DNA from 2 places in the Alteromonas sp. HB246098 genome. Region 2 is predicted to be linked to the other one. Evidence: predicted binding sites of a transcription regulator. Region 2 holds the regulator's gene; the other holds the start of a gene.
What was found. Region 2 encodes FNR, which switches genes on or off when oxygen is low (the NO sensors DNR and NnrR bind a similar motif). Its sites were predicted from a motif close to TTGATCTAGATCAA; they were not measured.
Positions count from the first base shown of each region.

Region 1: ccoG (cytochrome c oxidase accessory protein CcoG) is a predicted target of FNR. The motif match lies at 2,006-2,019, and genes of this name have one in related genera.

Region 1 covers NZ_JBTZUG010000007.1:116,446-124,299, reverse strand. Annotated here, with positions in the region: gene ACYTPF_RS15120 (acyl-CoA dehydrogenase family protein) at 1-476, shown strand, start outside; gene ACYTPF_RS15115 (DUF3016 domain-containing protein) at 572-1,117, opposite strand; gene ACYTPF_RS15110 (hypothetical protein) at 1,236-1,601, opposite strand; gene ccoG (cytochrome c oxidase accessory protein CcoG) at 2,083-3,513, shown strand; gene ACYTPF_RS15100 (serine/threonine protein kinase) at 3,510-4,493, shown strand; cobalamin riboswitch at 4,612-4,875, shown strand; gene ACYTPF_RS15095 (TonB-dependent receptor plug domain-containing protein) at 4,966-6,888, shown strand; gene ACYTPF_RS15090 (thiol:disulfide interchange protein DsbA/DsbL) at 7,353-7,854, shown strand, end outside.
Region 2 covers NZ_JBTZUG010000008.1:88,623-96,476, forward strand. Annotated here, with positions in the region: gene ACYTPF_RS16040 (heavy metal translocating P-type ATPase) at 1-1,841, shown strand, start outside; gene ccoS (cbb3-type cytochrome oxidase assembly protein CcoS) at 1,843-2,073, shown strand; gene ACYTPF_RS16050 (sulfite exporter TauE/SafE family protein) at 2,060-2,719, shown strand; gene fnr (fumarate/nitrate reduction transcriptional regulator Fnr) at 2,765-3,505, shown strand; gene uspE (universal stress protein UspE) at 3,798-4,721, shown strand; gene ttcA (tRNA 2-thiocytidine(32) synthetase TtcA) at 4,955-5,908, shown strand; gene ACYTPF_RS16070 (patatin-like phospholipase family protein) at 5,909-6,934, shown strand; gene ACYTPF_RS16075 (DUF2987 domain-containing protein) at 6,958-7,605, opposite strand; gene ACYTPF_RS16080 (glucosaminidase domain-containing protein) at 7,602-7,854, opposite strand, start outside.

The sequences.
Region 1 (7,854 bases), on a different contig from region 2:
TGCGCGATGTGCGCATTGCAATGCTGTACGAAGGAACAAACGGTATACAGGCACTAGACCTTATCGGTCGTAAGCTTACCCGCGATGGCGGACAAATGATGGAAGCTACTTATAAAGCGTTTAGTGCATTAGTTAGCGACATTCAAGACAGTGAAGCGAAAGGCCTAGCACAAGGTATTCTTGATGACTGGCGCGCATCTTCAGCAGACTGTTTAGGGATGGATGCGACAACCGCAGCTTCCGCCGCTTGCGACTATCTCGCTTACAGTGCTTACTCACTTATTGGTGTACTGTGGTACAGCATGGCAGACAAAGCCCAAATCTCGGGCAATGCGGTACTTGCTGCTTCTAAGATGAAGACTCGTGACTTCTATATGGAACGCATTTTAGTACGCCGTGACGCGCATAAAGCCGCTTACAAAGCTGGCCCTGAAAGCACACTCGCTATTTCGGGTAATGAGTTTGATTACCTGTAAGCGACATACGCTTTGTTAGCCCAATAAAGTTGGGCTAACAACACAAAAAAGGTCACTACACGTGACCTTTTTTATTGCCTTTTTAATGGAATGTTTTAATCGTTTGCCGCAACTTGCGTGGAGAACGTATCAGCAAACCAGTCGTTAAGCATGGCCTTCTCGTACGACAATGACTCAGTGCGGTTGTGACGAATATTCGATTCCATAAAGTCCATGTCTTTAAGCTTCACATCTTCACCGCTTAAAATGACCTGACCATCAGAATTAGATAGCGAGTAACTAAACGTCATTCTTGGAATATCAATGCGTTTGATTATTCGCACATCGCTGCCAGCCCCGCTGCCAAAACCTACAAACTGGCTAGGCCAAACTTGACCGGCCAAATCAACGTTTGTCACTGTCATCGATAGAACCTGTGATTCGGGTAAGTCGCTTGCTAATTCCGTAATGTGCTCTTCCAAGTCTTTTAAGGTTCGCTCACGAAAGCGTTTACGAGATTCATTGGCTGGCCTGACGTCACTGTAAGACTCTGGCTCTTCCCATGTTATCTCTACCTCAGCGGCTTGAGTTGGCGCAAAAACAACAAGAGCCCCTACGGCTGCGGCGCAACTTAAACAAGAAAAAGTTCGTAGTTTATTCACTTTCATGCTCCTAAATTCAGTCGTTTAACCTTAAGTTAGCAAGCGTTGGGAAAGTTATTAATCAAAAAAACATTAGAAAAGTTTTAGGTTCAACTTTTTCTTACGTAAAACGCTAATGTCACTTTGAAACTTGCATAACCGGAGACTGCTTAACAATTAGGCACAGTTTTGCGCGTTTAGTTCCCGTAAAGTTAGGGTTTATATCATCGTTTTCACAATAAATGTGATAGAAGCGTTTTACGCTCGCAGCATCGGCAGTAATTTGTTTGACGTAACTTTGCTGATAAGGTTTCAAAGGGCTTAATTCAATATTTATTTTATCTTGCAAACTACGTAATTCTTTTCGCTCTGGAAGCGTAGCAATGGTCACCAGCCAGTCAGAAACAGAGTTTTGGATATCTTCAAATAGATACTGAACAAAAGGAGAGCGCAGCACTATTACCAAAACAATAATTTCCGCAGCGATAATAAAGAACCGTAACATAACTTCTCAGCTAACTTTGATAGGGGTTTACAACGAGTGGCGCCTACTTTGTGCACCTTTCACCAACAATGTACCTAATAAATGCTTTACTAATTTGTATTACAACAAGGTTCACTGTACATGATTTGGATACTTATTGGCCATATAATTGCGCTTCATGGTAGTGTGTTATCTAACTTGCTGTAAACACAATAGTTTATACTAAGGTATAACTTGTATACTTTTTCAACCAACAATTTTTCGGGCCTACCATTTACTCAATTTTCTGCCCGTTAGCTATGTCGCTGTATGTAGAAATTTACAAAATGTCTTAAAGCCAAAGAAAAATAACTACCTACCCATGTTACTTTCTGAACTTTCAGTATTGACTGAAAGTTTAAAAAGGTAGACCATACGCCGCATTATTGATCTATATTAAATATGACGTGTTGAACGCAGTTATACTGCACAGGCAGTTTGTTACGTCACATAAGGTTAAGCTATGAATGAACAAATACCGGTCAAAAACGTTACACCGGTAAAAGTACATAAGCCCAAAGGAGCCACAGAGGGTAAACGACACGATTCCCGTAGCCGTATTTATGTGCGCGCCGTAAAGGGCCCTTTGGAAACGTTTAGACGTTTTTTTGGTCTTTTCTTTTTAGCTCTTTTTGCCATCATTCCGTGGATTCAGTACAACGGCCATCAGGCAGTATTACTTGATATTGGCGAACAGCGTTTCACTATTTTCTCTCTTACTTTATGGCCTCAAGACCTTACCTTACTGGCTTATATATTCATTGTTTCCGCTTTCGCTTTGTTTTTTGTCACTACCTTCGCAGGCAGAGTGTGGTGTGGCTTTATGTGCCCACAAACAACATGGGTATATATATACACTTGGTTTGAAGAAAAGTTCGAAGGCCCACGAAACAAGCGTATAGCCCTTGATGCGCGCAAAATGGATACTGACAAATTTTTGCGTAAAACAGCTAAGCATACTGCTTGGGTTCTGGTAGCACTATTAACTGCGCTAACCTTTGTCGGCTACTTCACCCCTATTGATGCCCTGTTTGTTGACTTCGTGACATTTGACACCAGCTTCTGGGCGGGTTTCTCGGTTATCTTTTTTGCAGTTTGTACTTACGGAAATGCAGGCTATATGCGTGAAATTATGTGCACGCACATCTGTCCTTATGCACGATTCCAATCTGCCATGTTCGACAAAGATACTTTCACCGTATCTTACGATGCAAAACGTGGCGAACAACGCGGTCCGCGCCCTCGAAAGCTCAGTCATGAACAGGTACAGGAAAAAGGTTTAGGTGACTGCATCGACTGTAATTTATGTGTTCAAGTCTGCCCAACTGGAATTGATATTCGCAACGGCCTTCAATACGAATGCATCAACTGCGGTGCTTGTGTTGATGCCTGTAACGGCGTTATGGATAAAATGGGCTATCCAAAAGGATTGATAAGCTTTACCTCAGAAGAAGAGCTTGCGGGCGGCAAGACTCACGTTTTTCGTCCTAAGCTAATTGGTTACTTTGTCGTTCTTTTGGTTATGACGGGTTTGTTGTTTGCCAATATTTGGATGCGCAGTCCAACCGAAGTCGACATCATCCGCGATAGAAACTCACTGTACCGCGAGACCAATGAAGGGCTTATTGAAAACGTATATACCATTAAAGTGCTCAACAAAACCCAGCAAACCCAGTCATACACGATTGCGATAAAAGGATTGCCTGACTACAAATACATTGGTGAGCAAAAGGTAACCGTTAAAGGTGGTGCGGTATACAGCACACCAATTTCAGTTGCAACTGACGCTTATAATCTGGAAGATACGGTTACCGATATCTTTATCAGTGTAACCACCACAATTGATGGGGAAACGGTTACCGTTGATGAACCAACTAAATTCCTTTATCGATGACAGATTTTTCTTTCTCTGGGCTTAGCCCAGACACCATATTAGATGCCCTGGAAAGCCAGGGCATTTTTCTTCAAAGCGGCCTACTAGCGCTTAACAGCTATGAAAACCGCGTGTACCAATTTTTGGCTGAAGATGGCCAGCGCTACGTTGCGAAATTCTATCGTCCCGACCGATGGACAGATGCGCAAATTCTTGAAGAGCACGAGTTTGCCGCAGAACTTATTGAAAGTGAAATCCCGTTGGCCGCGCCTATGGCTCTAAACGGCAGCACACTGCATCATCACACGGTGGCTGAGACTGACTATCGATTTGCGCTATTTCCTTCAGTAGGCGGCAGACAATTCGAGAATGACAACCTTGACCAGCTCGAATGGATGGGGCGTTTCATTGGTCGTATCCACCGCGTTGCCTCAGCTAAAGGGTTTACTCATCGCCCTTCAATTAATATTGAAAGCTACCTGAATGAGCCCAAGCAGGTTCTATTGCAAAGTACGCTGCTACCTGAGCATTTAAAAACGGCGTTCTTCGCCATACTCGAGCCTGTAATAGAGGCAACTAAAAAGGCTTACAGCCCAACATCAAGCATTCGTCTTCACGGCGACTGCCACCCAGGCAATATACTATGGCGCGATGGCCCAACCTTCGTTGACTTAGATGATTGCCGCATGGGGCCTGCGATCCAAGACTTATGGATGATGTTAAGCGGTGACCGTCAGCAACAACTGTTACAGCTTGATACCTTAGTTGAAGCTTACGAAGAATTTAACTCGTTTGATTCAGCACAACTGCCGCTTATCGAACCTCTTCGTGCAATGCGAATGGTGCATTATATGGCATGGCTTTCTCGACGTTGGGAAGACCCGGCATTTCCTCGGGCATTTCCTTGGTTTGCTGAAGATAAATACTGGGAAGGCCAAATACTTGCCCTTAAAGAGCAGCTATCCGCACTACAGGAGCCTCCGCTAAAATTGGGGTACTGAGCCTTCTGCCTTACTGCTGAAAAACGCTTTTTCGATGACCCTAGTTCAATAACCGTATGCAGGTTACGAAAAAGCGTAAGGTATAAGAAACCGTATTCGCTATCACTTTTTAAGTTCTATATAATCGCGCTGTGTAGGTGCTTTTGTCGCGCTTTAAAACAACCTAAGTGACAAGAGTTAAACGGGAAATCAGTGAAAATCTGATGCTGCCCCCGCAACGGTAAACTCAACGCATTGTCGTTTTCTTTTCATTCGCCACTGTCTTTTATACGTTAACGCGCTACAGCGCAATTAGACGCCACTAGATGGGAAGGCAAAAGAGCCATTACTTTATCGGTATTGGTGAGTAAGCCCGGATACCGGCCTGTACTTCATGGTGTCGTATGCTTGCTCACATCCATAATTAAGCAAGAACGTGCACTTTCCCTAATCATGTGCTCGGGTGGAGCGCATCAAAGAAAACATAAAAACCATGCGTACACATTTTACTAAAGCAGCCCTTAGCGCTGCAGTTATTTCGTGCTTAAGCACACCTGCCTTTGCTCAAACTTCTGATCAAGATATTGAAACCTTAACGGTAACAGGCACGCGTTTACCTATTTCATTGACCAAGCTTCCTGCTTCAGTATCGGTACTAACTGAAAGCGATATTAAAGCTTCGGGCGCGCTTCAAATTACTGATTTAGTTCGCGGCTTACCTGGCGTTAGCTTGTCTCAGTCAGGTAGCCCTGGTGGTTTAACCGAACTGCGCGTGCGCGGCGGTGAAACTAACCATCTACTCGTTTTAATTGACGGTGTTATTGCCAATGATATAGGCCAAGGGAGCCTTGTTGACCTTGCTCACCTAACTAGCGCCAACGTAGTGCGCATTGAGCTACTTCGCGGCCCGCAAAGTGCGAGGTGGGGTAGCGGCGCAATCGGTGGTGTACTAAGCATTACCACTAAATCTGGCCAGTTTTCCGACAATGTTTCTCACGTAGATTTTTCTGCTGGCGTAGGCACTCAAGGCACCCTTCAGGGTAGCATGAATGCGCGCTCACAAAGCGATAACGTGGGTGTGTCTGCCTACGCGAGCTATATTCGAACTGACGGCGATAATGTGTCTCGCGTTGGTAACGAAGATGATGGCTATGACAATATGACTGCCGGCATAAACCTCAATTACACCGCCACTACCGAGCACACCTTCATCGCGAATTTACGTACTGTTCAATATGAAAATGATTATGACGGTACTGACTTTGTAATAACCGGTCTTCCCGCTGATACAGATAACGTAACAGATGGCTCACAAATAAGCGCGAAGCTAAGATGGGAATTTGCCCCTGAAAATACAGGCTACCGCTCGGCATTAAGTGCACACTATCGTAAAGATGAAAACGATAATACCGAATCGGGTACGGATACAGGCGGCACCACTGGCGAGCGCATTGAGTTAAACTGGACCAGTTTTTACACGATCGACAATTGGGATTTTGCAGGCGGTGTCGAATATCTTCAGCGTCTCTTTGATCAGCGCGGTCCTATTGTATTTGGCGATCCTAATCAAAAACGAAACGACACCACCTACAGCGTATTTGCAGAAGCAAACAGCGAGTTAACTGAATCGTTAACGGCAACATTAAGCGCAAGGTTCGACAACAATAGTGAGTTCGACAATGCCGTAAGTTATCGCGGCGGTTTGACATGGCAACTTAACGACCACTACGCTGTTTTCACAAGCTATGGTAGAGCCGTAAAAACACCAACATTTACTGAACGCTTTGGTTATTACCCAGCAAGCTTCATCGGAAACCCTAACCTAGAGCCCGAAACCAGTGAAGAGTGGGAAGTAGGTGTTAAAGCCAACTGGCAATCGCTTTCCGGTCAAATCAGTACCTATACCACCGATCTTGAAGACGAAATTAACGGCTTTGTATTTGTACCTGACTTGGGTGCGTCCAGTGCTGATAATATCGACGGAGAAAGTTCACGAGAAGGGATTGATGTAGAGCTAAATTGGGACAGTGGCTATGGTGACCTTACCGCCGCCTATAGCTATTTAGACGCTGAACAAACTGACAGTGGTATCACAAGTACCGAGTTACGTCGCGCTCGCCATCAAGGCTCGATAACTTATACCACTGACTTTGGTACAGAAAAGTTCAGCTTTTACACCAAGCTGGCCTATACCGGAAGCCGTTACGACACGTTCTTCCCACCATACCCTGAGCCGTCACAAACGTTAGCGCTTTCAGCTTATACCCTTGCAACCGTTAACGTAGGTTATCAAATTGATAGCCAATGGCAGGTCTCGTTGAAAGTCGACAATGCATTCGATACCGACTATGAAGACATTGTAGGTTATGCGGGGCAAGAACGACGAGCCCTGCTTTCTGTTAACTACACCATGTAGCTAACATAAGTAAGACTTACCTCTTTACATAAAGGTTGGTCTATATTCAACAAATTGAAGGGTTACATTTATTTGTAACCCTTATCTTATGCTTTCTTAAACTTGGTTTATTTACAGCGGTACTTTTCAGTATTACTTCTGATATGGTCCAAAGCATTTACCTACCCTCTGCTACGCTCTCACGTACATTCACACTTCGTAAAATTCATATTCTGTTCATGGTTGAGCATTTATACTGTATCAGTCGTTCGCATTATAGAAGACAGAGTTATCATGCTATTTTTTGCTTTCTATGTAAGAACAATGTTTTTTCGCGATAAAACGTAAACCTTGTCGTTGAATCCCGTTTTTTAGTGAGCTTATCGCGTACTAAGACTTTGAAGTAAAACAGGTCCTAGTTAAGCGAATAAGGCTGTGATAATCTCAACCTCGAAAGATTGTTTTTTAATACAGGATCATAATCCATGAAAAAGTTTGCAGTAATGTTTGTCATGGCAATGCTTTTGCCATTAACAGCTTGCGCTCAAGAGCCAGCGTCTAAATGGAAAGAAGGCACACACTATAAAGTGCTTGATAAAGAAGCCACAGATAAACCAGTAATTACTGAGTACTTCTCATTTTGGTGCCCGCACTGCTTCCAATTTGAGCCAATCGTTGCACAAATTAAAGAAAAGAAAAGCGACGGTACTAAGTTCAATAAAGTACACGTAAACTTTATGCGCTTTACCGGCCCCGAAGTTCAAGACGATGCTACTAAAGCCATGCTTATTGCACGTGCAATGAAGCAAGAAGATGCAATGAACGGTGCTATCTTTAACTATATTCATAAGCAGCGCGCGTCTATCACAGGGCTGAAAGACCTTCGCAATATCTTCGTGGTTAACGGCGTTGACGGTGCAGAATTTGATAAAATGGCTAAGAGCTTCGGCGTTAATAGCATGGTGCGCAAAAACCAACAGCAAATTG
Region 2 (7,854 bases):
ACTGGGTTGCCCTTACACTCACCACCCCGGTTGTACTGTATTCTGGTAGCACCTTCTATGTCGGTGCAGCTAAAGCGCTAAGCGCACGAACAGTTAATATGGATGTACCTGTTACGCTTGCCATATTTGGTACCTATATTGCCGGTATTCGCTCTACCATGCTAGAACAAGGCGAAGTGTATTTCGAATCCATTTGTATGTTCATTTTTCTGCTGTTGCTTAGCCGATTCTTAGAACATCGCAGTCGACACAGAGCGGCGCAGATTTCTGCCAATATGATGCAGTATGTTCCTGTGTCAGCGACTAAATTAATGCCAGATGGCAGCGTTACTGAATGCTTAGCAAAGCAACTAAAAGTGAACGATGTAGTGCTAGTTAAGCCCGGTGAGACAATTCCCATTGATGGGCTGGTAACAGAAGGTAACGCTGCGGTTGATGAGTCTATGCTAACGGGTGAATTTAACCCTGTGCGCAAGACAAACAACAGCGTTGTATATGGTGGTACCGTATGTCAGGATGGCAGCCTTACCATTACTGTTACGCAAACACTTAAAAATGCGCTGGTAAATCAAATTGTGAGGCTTCAAGCAAGTGCGATGGCCAGCAAACCCAAGGCCGCGCAAATAGCCGATAATTTTTCTCGATATTTTGTAACTGCGGTACTGCTGATTTCAGCGTTAACCTACACCTTTTGGGCCTATAACGGCAGTGTTGATGCATTTTGGATCACCATTTCGGTGCTAGTAGCAACCTGCCCTTGCGCCTTAGGGTTAGCCACACCATCAGCGCTCACTTGCGCTATGGCGAAATTAAACAGACAAGGCATTTTGCTAAAGCGAGCCGATGCTCTTGAGCAAATAACTGGCATTGACACTATCGCGCTCGACAAAACCGGTACGCTTACACAAGGTAAGTTCACTATATCAAACGCCTGGTATGCTGACGGCGTAGACAGCGACAGCGCGTTTTCCATTGCACGCGCACTTGAATCTCGCTCTGAGCACCCTATTGCTAAAGCCTTTAGCGGGGATAAAGCCTTTAGCGATAATATGGCCTTTAGCGATAATAAGGCCTTTAGCGATAATAAGGCCTTTAGCGATGATAAAACGTCAAACGGCAACACCATACACAAAGTGTCCAATTTTACAGTCACGCCAGGTGGTGGAATTAGCGGTGAAATTAATGACACACTATTTTGCATGGGCTCAGCAGCATTCAGTGTTCACGAATCTCAGCAATCATTTATCGAGGGTTACCCCTCGGCTAATGTGTTTCTTACCGTCAAAGGCCGTATGATGGCGGCTTTTGAAGTTCGTGACTCACTGCGTGACGATACCCAAGAAACCCTCGATATATTGGCAAAAAGTCATACCCTAGCTGTATTAAGCGGCGATACACAGAAAAACGTCGACTCCCTAACGAAACCTTTACCAATTTCCACCGCTAAAGGGGGTCTTACCCCAGAACAGAAATACGAAGCGGTTCAAGCTATGCAGCAATCGGGCACCAAGGTAATGATGATGGGCGATGGTATTAATGACGCGCCAGTGCTTGCTAGTGCCGATGTAGCGATAGCAGTAGGTAATGCGACAGATGTTGCGAAGACTGCTGCCGACGTGATATTGCTAGGCGACCAGCTACTTTCTGTACCAGAGTTAATTAAAACCTCACACCAAGTGAAACAAAAAATAAGACAAAATATTGGTTGGTCGTTAGGTTACAATGTGCTGATCTTACCCTTCGCCGTAACAGGCCTGCTTTCACCGTGGATGGCGGTTGTTGGAATGTCATTAAGCAGTATCATAGTAGTGACAAACTCTACGCGACTTCTGGGCAAATAGTATGAGCATAATTTACGTTTTAATACCAATCGCGATCATCATAGTAGCTGTGGCAATTGTGATATTTTTCTGGGCGGTTAAAACCAATCAGTTTGAAGATTTAGACCGTCAGGGTTACAGTATTTTGTTTGATGATGACCTTCCGCCTGAGGAAAAAAAGCTCGCTGAGCAACGCAAGCAATTTCAGGATAGTAAAGTAGATAAAAGCCAAGAGTCGCATGGAGGGGATTAATTATTTCTCAGCCTTTCTTATCGGCTTAGCTGGCGGTGTTCACTGCGTGGGCATGTGCGGGGGTATAGTGGCAGCGCTAAGAATGGTGTCACCAAAAGGTGCTTCAGCATTACCCTATACCCTAGCCTACAATATAGGACGTATAGCAAGCTACACCATCGCTGGCGCGCTAACTGGGGCGCTTGGAAAAATAGCCGCCGACTACGTGCCCCTTGCCAACTATGCCCTATCTTTGCTTAGCGGCCTTATGCTGTTGTTGCTAGCCTGTTATTTAGGTAAATGGTGGACGGGTTTAACGGTATTGGAAAACGCTGGAAAAGGATTGTTTTCTAAACTGCAGCCATTATCTAAGCGTTTTTTACCGTTCAAAACCCCTTTTAGCGCTATCCCTTATGGGTTTATCTGGGGCTGGTTACCTTGTGGATTAGTGTATTCAACACTTACTTGGTCTTTGGCTGCGGGCAATGCAGTACAAGGCGCCGCCGTGATGTTTTTCTTCGGTTTAGGTACTTTGCCAACGCTACTCGCAGCAAGTGCAGGCAGTCAGTATATTGTTAGTAGTTTTCAAAACAGTCATATTAGACAAATCATCGCAGTAATAATGGCCATATATGCAGCCTATCTTATTCATGGCGCAATCGTTTAAAAATAGGTGTATTATTGTCGTGGGGTCTTTATAAGAGCATGCATTATGAGCAAAGGAAGCCAATTTTCTATTCACTGTCAAAACTGTAGCTTTAGTCACCTGTGTTTACCCGTTGCACTAAACAAAACAGAAATTGAATCTCTTGACGATATAATCGAGCGCAAAAAGCCGCTTCATAAAGGCGATACGCTCATTCAAACTGGCGATAAATTTCGTTCCCTTTTTGCGGTAAGAACGGGTTCTTTTAAGTCATTTGTAACCAACCAAGAAGGTGAAGAGCAAATCACCGGCTTCCACTTCCCGGGTGATATTATTGGTTTTGATGCCCTGCGTGAAAGTAAGCATCAAAGTTACACTTCTGCGCTAGAAACCGCCATGGTGTGTGAACTGCCTTATGACACACTTGATGAAATGTCGGTTCAATTTCCCAAACTACGCCATCAGATCATGAGCTTTATGAGCGCTGAGATAAAACAAGATCACGACATGATCATGCTTTTAAACAAGCGTACTGCTGAAGAGCGTTTGCTGTATTTTATATCACACCTTTCCCAGCGTTTTGAAGAGCGTGGCTTTTCGCACAGAGAGTTTCACCTAACTATGACCCGAAACGAAATCGGCAACTATTTAGGCTTAACGATAGAAACCATTAGCCGTCTATTAAGTCGTTTTCAGAAGGAAAACATTATCAAGGTAGACGGAAAATTGATCTCTATTTTGGATTTTGATCGGTTAAATACCAAGCTAGAGGCGTTAAATGGCCCTAGTGTAGTTTGTAACGGTTAATTTATTCTTCTTTTATCTTAAGCGCGCTACATGCGCGCTTTTTAGTTTTAATCTTTAAAGTTTCACTGTATTCCCTCACTGAGTTACACAATATCCATCCATTGAGCGTGGAAGCTCCCGTAAAATTCAGTGTAGCCTTTTTTGTTTATCAACGAATTATTTACGCCTTGATCCAAAACAACTCACGTTTTTTTAAATGTCGTTTATAGTTAATGTAAATGGTTTTTATAAACTGTTTTGAAAAAATATCGATGTCGACAGCCATACAAAGCTTTGTAGTTGAGGAGACGTTATGATTGAGTGTAAACGAATTCTTGCCGTGGTGGACGCGGAACGCGACAACCAGCCTGCCCTAAGCCGTGCCTATGAACTTGCGTCAAAAACCGGCGCTACGGTTACCGCTATGATGGTGGTATATGATTTGTCTTACGATATGACAACCATGCTTAGCCCCGACGAACGTGAATCAATGCGCGATGCCGTTACAAAAGAACACGCCAAATGGCTATCTGCCCAGCTAAAAGAACAAGGCTTTTCAGAGACCGATATTGTGGTTGAGTGGAACAACCGTGCTTATGAGTCGATTATTTATTACGCCCTTAATAACCAAATCGACTTAGTAGTAAAAGCTACTAAAAAACATGACGACCTTGCCTCAGTGATCTTTACACCTACGGACTGGCACTTAATGCGCAAATGCCCTCGCCCTGTTCTACTCGTGAAAGAACATGATTGGCCAGAAGGCGGTGAAATCATTGCTGCAGTGAACGTAGGGAGCGAAGATGATGAACACGCTGCACTAAACGACAAGCTTACATTAATCGCGAATGACTATGCCTCTTTGCTGAAAGGTAACGTTAATTTAGTCAACAGCTACCCTTCAACACCACTCAACATTGCCATCGAAGTACCGGAGTTTGACCCTGACACGTATCACGATGCGGTAAAAAACCATCATATGAAGGAAATGCGTAGTCACGCACTCAAATACGGTATTCCAGATAATAAATGTGTGGTGAAAGAAGGCTTACCTGAAAAAGTTATCCCACAAGTAGCAAAAACACTCGATGCAGAGTTAGTTGTAATAGGCACAGTGGGACGGGTGGGTATTTCAGCAGCGCTTATTGGCAATACTGCCGAACACGTTATCGATGAACTGAATTGTGACGTATTAGCAATTAAGCCCGATGGATTTGAATCACCGATAACCGTGTAGTTAACGACTTAATTGCGCTTAAATATCAAGACACTTAATGGCGACAAATAGCGAGTCGGCGATGGGCGCTTTTCATAAAAAAACTCGCATTTAGCGGTTAAAATCTGGGGCTTAGCCACATACGCTTTAATCAGTACTTAACGTTTCTCGATAAATTTAACCACACAGCCATAGTCTCGAAAAGGCGCTTTAATGTATAATGGCGCCTTTATCACAAACCAAGCTAGTTAATTATGAGTTTAGGCACAAGCAGTGCTGACGCGCCGACGTTAAACGCCGAGCAAAGTAAGCAAAAGTACAACTTCAACAAACTTCAGAAACGACTTCGTCGCAACGTGGGTAAGGCCATTGGCGATTTCGGTATGATTGAAAACAACGACAAGGTCATGGTGTGTTTATCTGGCGGTAAAGACAGCTATACCATGCTTGATATTCTATTGTTTTTAAGGAAGATTGCGCCTATTCATTTTGATATTGTTGCGGTAAATCTTGACCAAAAGCAACCTGGTTTTCCCGAACATATCTTACCCGAGTACTTAGACAGCATTGGCGTTGACTACAAGATTGTAGAAGAAGACACCTACTCTATTGTTAAAGACAAAATTCCTGAAGGGAAAACGACCTGTTCGCTTTGTTCTCGTTTGCGTCGTGGTATTTTGTACCGTACAGCGAAAGAGTTAGGAGCGACTAAAATTGCATTAGGTCACCATCGTGACGACATGCTAGAAACTTTCTTCTTAAATATGTTTCATGGTGGTAAGCTAAAATCAATGCCACCAAAACTGGTTAGTGATAACGGCGAACATATTGTTATTCGTCCACTAGCTTACTGCAGCGAAAAGGACATTTTGAAATATTCACAAGCCGCTGAGTTCCCAATAATTCCGTGTAACCTTTGTGGTTCACAGGAAAATCTACAGCGTCAGAGTATCAAAGCAATGCTTCAAGACTGGAACCGCCGTTTCCCAGGTCGTATTGAATCAATGTTCCGCGCGCTTCAAAACGTGGCCCCTTCACACCTTGTAGACAGTAACCTTTATGACTTTAAGTCTATTGCCACCCAAGACGGCCCCGTTGCAGATGGTGATATCGGATTTGATGAACCTTCTTTTACTACAGAAAATAGTGCAGATCTTAACGATGAAGATAACGCTATCGAGGTAGTAAATATTATGGAACCAAAGTAAATGAAAATTGGACTTGCGTTAGGTGCCGGTGCCGCAAGGGGCTGGACTCACATTGGTATAATTGAAGCGTTGGAAAAGCTTGGCGTTAAAATTGACGTTGTAGCTGGTTGCTCGATCGGTGCTTATGTTGGCGCTGCCTACGCAAGTGGCAAGCTAGAAGGTTTAAAAGAATGGGCCTGTTCGCTTAGCGACTGGCAGGTGCTCGCGCTTATGGGTGTAGGGCTCAGGCGAGGCGGCATTGCTAGCGGGCAAAAAGTTTTTGACAAGCTTGCTAGCGAGTTTTGTGTTTCCTCGTATGAAGAAATGCTTAAGCCCTTTGCAACAGTGGCGACTGACCTATATACAGGACGTGAAGTGGTATTTAATTCAGGTCCTATTGGCGACACCATTCAAGCATCTTGCGCTATCCCAGCACTTTTTACGCCCGTGGCACATGGTGATCGCTGGTTAGTAGATGGCGCAGTTGTTAACCCTGTACCGGTTAACCTGTGTCGACAGTTAGGCGCAGACTTTGTAATTGCAGTTAATCTTAACGCCGATTTTCGCCCGCTTCGATTAGAAAAGTTAAGGCAAGATCACGAAGAAAACCAACGTAAAACCGAAGACTTTTTTACTAAAAGCCAAAACGTATTGCGTCAATGGTTTTCGCCAGACAGTAAAGATGACAAAGCATCAGAGGAAAATGAAGAGCAGCTTCAGGTTAATGCTTCTGATGATGTGAAGACTGAAGAAAGTATCGCGACCGATGTTATTGAAAAAGTCGAAGAAGAATTTACCGAAGTTCCTGCAAAGGTGAATAAGCGAAACCCACCAGGAATTATGAGCGTAATGAGTAGCTCACTTGAGATACTTCAAGCCCGCGTTACCCGTTCACGTTTAGCCGGCGATCCGCCAGATATACTTATCGAACCTCAGCTTACTGATGTGGGTATTATGGAGTTTCATAGGGCGGAAGAACTGTGCGCAAAGGGCGAAGAAACCATCGCGCGGGTTGCTGAGCAAATTAGGTATCAGTTGCTAACCTGATACCTAATTGTCCAAAAGGTAGATTAACTAGACGCCATAGCTGTTACACGCAGCGGCGCTTGAGGCAGCGTTAAGCCTTTCGCCTCATTTATCCACTCTTGCTCTAAATGCAAAACACCATTGTTAATTTGTACACCCTGCGGCGTGACGAAATCTAAATTTTTGTCTTCGAACTGAATCATTAAGCCCTTCACCGACGGCATCATAAAAGACAAAAAGCTCCCCATTTCATTGAAAAAGGCTTCATACTGTTCATACAAGAAACTGAGTTCTTCTTTTTTGTAATACTGTTTAAGGTATTCTGGCTTGGTTTCAAGCTGCACCGACATATCACAAACGTTCGCACGTTCGTTTAAATCAATACGTACCAGTGCATTAGCCAATTTCAGTGCTTTTTCAGTGGGTACGGTAAAACGTCCTTCATCTGTAACTTCTAATGGCATTGTTTTCTTATCGGTAACGATAGATGCACCGTTAACCTCGCATAAACGCCCTTCACCTACTCGGACAAAACCAAACGCAAACTGAAGCGCTTGGGTATCTTCGTTATCTAGCTTTTTAACATGGCTGTAGAAACGGCTGTACTCTACATCTATCGTTTCAGCCGTTACGGATGTACTAGCAAAACCGACAAACAGAGATGAAGCAAGAAATAATGCAGCGCGTATCATTCGGATAAAAACTCCTCGTTAAATAGGATCATTGTTTGAAGCTCTTCAACATAAGCGGCTCCTCGCTCGGAATAATTCATTAGCCCTTCAGCCAATGCAACACCAGTAATGGGTAATTGATTAGCTCTCAGTCGGCTTCGTATCTCTCGTAAATCAGCATAGGCATCGTGTCTGTTGAGGTTACGCATATAGGTGTACGTAGCTCGCGACAGACTATCAAACTTAGCCACTTCGTGTGAGGCGCCGGCA